One region of the Vibrio orientalis CIP 102891 genome, then DNA from elsewhere that is predicted to be linked to it. Evidence: riboswitches for the same ligand, from Rfam matches in the RefSeq annotation. Region 1 holds a riboswitch; the other holds the start of a gene.
The links. A riboswitch is a leader RNA that binds a small molecule or an ion and turns the genes downstream of it on or off. The one in region 1 is predicted to bind thiamine pyrophosphate.
Positions count from the first base shown of each region.

Region 1 (2,202 bases):
TGAACTGACTCTTGGTGGCCTACGTAATAAGGTTGGCAGTGACAACATTATTGCCGTGTTAGAGCCGCGCAGTGCCACCATGAAGCGTGGCGTACATAAAGATGCGCTGGCTGCTTCATTGGCTAAGGCGGATCAAGTATTTCTCTATCAACCTGACAGTATTGATTGGTCGGTAAAAGATATTGCCAGTCAGTGTCATCAACCTGCTGACACCTCTGCTGATGTCGATGAGCTGGTTGCGAAGATTGTGTCTCACGCTCAAGCGGGGAGTCATATCTTAGTGATGAGCAATGGTGGGTTTGAAGGCATTCACGGCAAGTTACTGGAAAAATTAGGCGAAAAATAGTTATTACCATGAGTAAACAACAAAAAGCGATTACATTAGCGTTTACAGGGGCATCTGGTGCCCCGTACGGACTGAGACTACTGGAGTGTTTGTTAGCAGCAGACTATCAGGTCTATTTGCTGATCTCTTCCGCTGCGCGTGTCGTGCTCGCAACGGAACATGGTTTAAAGCTATCGGCTAATCCTGATGTGGCTAAACAAAGCTTGGTTGAGCATCTCAACTGTGACCCAGATAAGCTGGTCGTGTGCGGTAAAGACGATTGGTTCTCTCCAGTGGCTTCAGGCTCTGCGGCGCCGAAACAGATGGTGGTTTGTCCATGCTCAGCAGGAAGTGTCGCCGCGATTGCTCATGGAATGTCTGACAATTTGATTGAGCGCGCTGCTGATGTAGTGATGAAGGAACGCGGTCAGTTATTGCTGGTGGTACGTGAAACGCCATTTTCTACCCTACATCTAGAGAACATGCATAAGCTGTCTCAGATGGGGGTGACGATTATGCCAGCCGCGCCGGGTTTCTATCATCAGCCTAAGTCGATTGAGGATTTAGTCGACTTCATGGTTGCGCGTATCTTGGATCATCTGGGCGTAGAGCAAGGTCTTGTTCCACGTTGGGGCTACGATCCCCGTCATATTTGAAGTCGCAGCGTTGTTGACTGCTCAAATTCACCCAAATCAAATAGAGCACCTATGTTCATTGGGATGAATTTGCTTGTCGCCTAGCTGCAACTCCAACTATTTAGGGGATGGCTATTGAGTCTCATAACTATTACAATTTGACCGTTACTCATCGGGGAGCTATTCATTGTTTCAATGAAGCTGAGATCAAGCAAGGCTTGGGACCCGTGGACCTGAACCAGATAATGCTGGCGTAGGAATTGAGTTTGGATCTATCTCTTATCGATGTATCCCTCAAACCTGTGCCGCTCATACAAGGAGAGAGCGAGCAGTGAAAAACACTCTAAATACCCTTTCAATCAGCACTCTAGCGGCTGTTACTCTAGCTTCATTTTCAGCAAGCGCGGCAGATAACACACTGACGGTTTACACTTACGATTCATTTGCAGCAGACTGGGGCCCAGGCCCAACGGTTGAAAAAGCGTTTGAAGCAAAGTGTGGTTGCGACGTGAACTTTGTTGCCTTAGATGACGGTGTTTCGATTCTAAATCGACTGCGCCTAGAGGGTGGCAACAGCAAAGCCGATATCGTACTTGGCCTAGACAATAACTTGATGGCGGAAGCTAAGGAAACAGGTTTATTGGCGCAGCACAATGTTGACACTGACTCAGTGACACTGCCTAACGGTTGGAATGACAAGACGTTTGTACCGTATGACTTTGGCTATTTTGCCTTTGTTTACAACAAAGAGACGTTGACGAACCCACCAAAGAGCTTAAAAGAGCTAGTAGAGTCACGTGATGATTTGAAAGTGATTTATCAAGACCCGCGTACTTCGACACCGGGTCAGGGGCTAATGTTGTGGATGAAGTCAGTCTACGGTGATGATGTCACAGAGGCATGGCAAAACCTGGCTAAAAAAACCGTTACGGTTACCAAGGGCTGGTCAGAAGCTTACTCTATGTTCTTAGAGGGCGAGTCTGATCTGGTACTTTCCTATACCACCTCGCCTGCTTATCACTTGATTGCAGAAAGTGATGAGAAGTATGCTGCGGCTGATTTTGCTGAAGGTCACTACACTCAAGTTGAAGTGGCAGCCAAGGTAAAAGGTTCTAAAAACGAGAAGCTAGCTGATGAATTTATGAGCTTTATTCTGAGTGATGAGTTCCAGTCTACAATGCCAACCGGAAACTGGATGTATCCAGTGACTGACGTTGAGTTACCTAAAGGTTTCGAAACTCT
Region 1 covers NZ_ACZV01000005.1:2,207,873-2,210,074, reverse strand. Annotated here, with positions in the region: gene mpl (UDP-N-acetylmuramate:L-alanyl-gamma-D-glutamyl-meso-diaminopimelate ligase) at 1-346, shown strand, start outside; gene VIA_RS20735 (flavin prenyltransferase UbiX) at 355-981, shown strand; TPP riboswitch at 1,124-1,237, shown strand; gene thiB (thiamine ABC transporter substrate binding subunit) at 1,292-2,202, shown strand, end outside.

Region 2 (2,202 bases), on a different contig from region 1:
TGGAAGTTGTCGGTGACGCTTAGTGAGTAGGTAGAGTGTTTCGATAACTTCCTTATGAGGTTGGTAAATCGCAACTTGCTCTCTAAGTGGAAAAGTATCTAAAGCACTTTTAGGCAGAATGGTAAATCCATGCCCTTTAGCGACAGGCAGTAAAATCTGGTTAAGTTGATTAACATAGCCCGTGATTGGTAGTTTATGAATATTAACTCTTTCTAGTTCTTCCTCACCACAACGTGAAAAATAGAGTGAAAGGTAGTGCTCAGCATCAGGGTGACGAATTAGCCCTATTTTTTTTAGCTGATCTTCATCGAGTGCCTTGGTTGCCAGTGGCTTAGGCATCATCAAACAAAGAGGCTCTTGTCCAAATTGTTCTGAATCTACTCTTGGGTCTGAAGGTTCATGTGTCACGATTCCCAAATCCATATCCCCAGAGATGATTTCTGCAAGAATCTTATGATGTGGAGCCGCTTCTAAATAGGTAATTAGTTGAGGGTATTTACATTGTAAATCAAGCAGTCGAGGGTAAAGTGATAGTGCCAAAGAGCCAGAGCATGAAAGGGAAACAGTGCCGGAACGAGGGTCATCCTGATTAAGGGATTGAAGCATTTGCGCCTGCTGAGTATCTAAATGATTGGCGTAGTCATAGACCGTTTTCCCTGCTTCAGTAATTTCAAAACTTTTGTTGTACCTTTTTATCAGAGCGTGTCCGCAGGCTTGTTCTAGTTTCTTAATGTGCTGACTCACCCCCGGTTGTGTCATAAATAATTTGTCAGCGGTTTTGGTGAAGTGACCAGTGTCGATAAGAGTGACAAACGTCTTCAACCAGATAGGGTTCAACATGGCTTCTACTCATAATAAAAAATTATCTTGTTTAGTTTAAACGATAACAAAAAATTCAAGAAGTGAAGGTTTAAAACACACTTTGAAACGACTCAAAATGGATTTTTGATAGCAAATGATGCAATTACGTTAATTTTATTGTTATCATCTGCGGGAAATAGTCGGGGAGCCTAACCATTATGGAAAGGGCTGAGATCGCAATGCGAGACCCGTTGAACCTGATTCAGTTAGCACTGACGTAGGGAACTATGCGCACATTACCTTACTGGTTTGTGCACTCGTATTCGATGGATTGATCACCTCATTTTCTGATCCCTTCTTTCGTGGCCGAGAGTTCCTGTACGTCTTGTAGTAGGAGCAATAATGCCACATTCACAAGACACGACTCCAATCGTATTAACCATCGCGGGCTCAGACAGCGGCGGCGGTGCAGGCATTCAAGCCGATATCAAAGCAATCTCTGCCACGGGTGGTTACGCATGTTCGGTGATTACCGCTATCACGTCGCAAAACACGCTTGGTGTATCTGCTATTCACCCGATTCCTCTTGAGCATATAAAAAGTCAATTGGATGCGGTGTTTACCGATCTCAATGTTGTCGCCGTCAAAGTTGGTATGTTGGCAGATTCTGAGATCATCAAAGTGGTTGCCGATAAAATTCGTCAGTACCAACCTAAACACCTTGTGGTCGACCCAGTCATGGTTGCGACCAGTGGTGACCTTCTTCTTGAAACCAACGCTATCTCAACTCTCAAGCAAGAGTTACTACCGCTTGCTGACTTAATCACGCCCAACTTGCCGGAAGGCGCTGCCTTAATTGGTGGCGCAGTGCCGCAAGATGAGGACCAAATGGGAGCAATGATCAGTGAGCTTCGTGCACTTGGCGCCAAAGCTGTACTGCTTAAAGGCGGCCACTTAGAGAAAGACGACAACAGTAATGATCTACTCATCATGGCTGAAAGTAGCGAGTTGATTAGCGCTAAGCGAGTGGCGACGAAAAACACTCATGGCACAGGTTGTACTTTGTCCTCGGCGATTGCTTCATATTTGGCTCAAGGTAACCGTCTGCACAAATCGGTTTATCTTGGTAAGCAGTATATTTCTCAGGCTATTGCCAATGCGGACAAGCTAGAGGTGGGCCAAGGTCACGGGCCCGTGCATCATTTCTTCTGTGGCCATACAAATGTCCGTTAGTAACCCATCGTCGACTTCATACTCAGCACAGGCAATTGGTATTGAGTTACACGATGCGCACCTGCTCTATCGAGACAGCCAAATAGCGACCTTATCTGGCCTCAATATGTTTGTTCCTGCTGGTCAATGGACATGTTTATTGGGTCGAAGTGGATGTGGCAAAACGAC
Region 2 covers NZ_ACZV01000004.1:1,484,524-1,486,725, forward strand. Annotated here, with positions in the region: gene VIA_RS10170 (LysR family transcriptional regulator) at 1-840, opposite strand, end outside; TPP riboswitch at 993-1,102, shown strand; gene thiD (bifunctional hydroxymethylpyrimidine kinase/phosphomethylpyrimidine kinase) at 1,204-2,034, shown strand; gene VIA_RS10180 (ABC transporter ATP-binding protein) at 2,024-2,202, shown strand, end outside.
Region 2: another riboswitch for thiamine pyrophosphate. It lies ahead of thiD (bifunctional hydroxymethylpyrimidine kinase/phosphomethylpyrimidine kinase); the one in region 1 lies ahead of thiB (thiamine ABC transporter substrate binding subunit).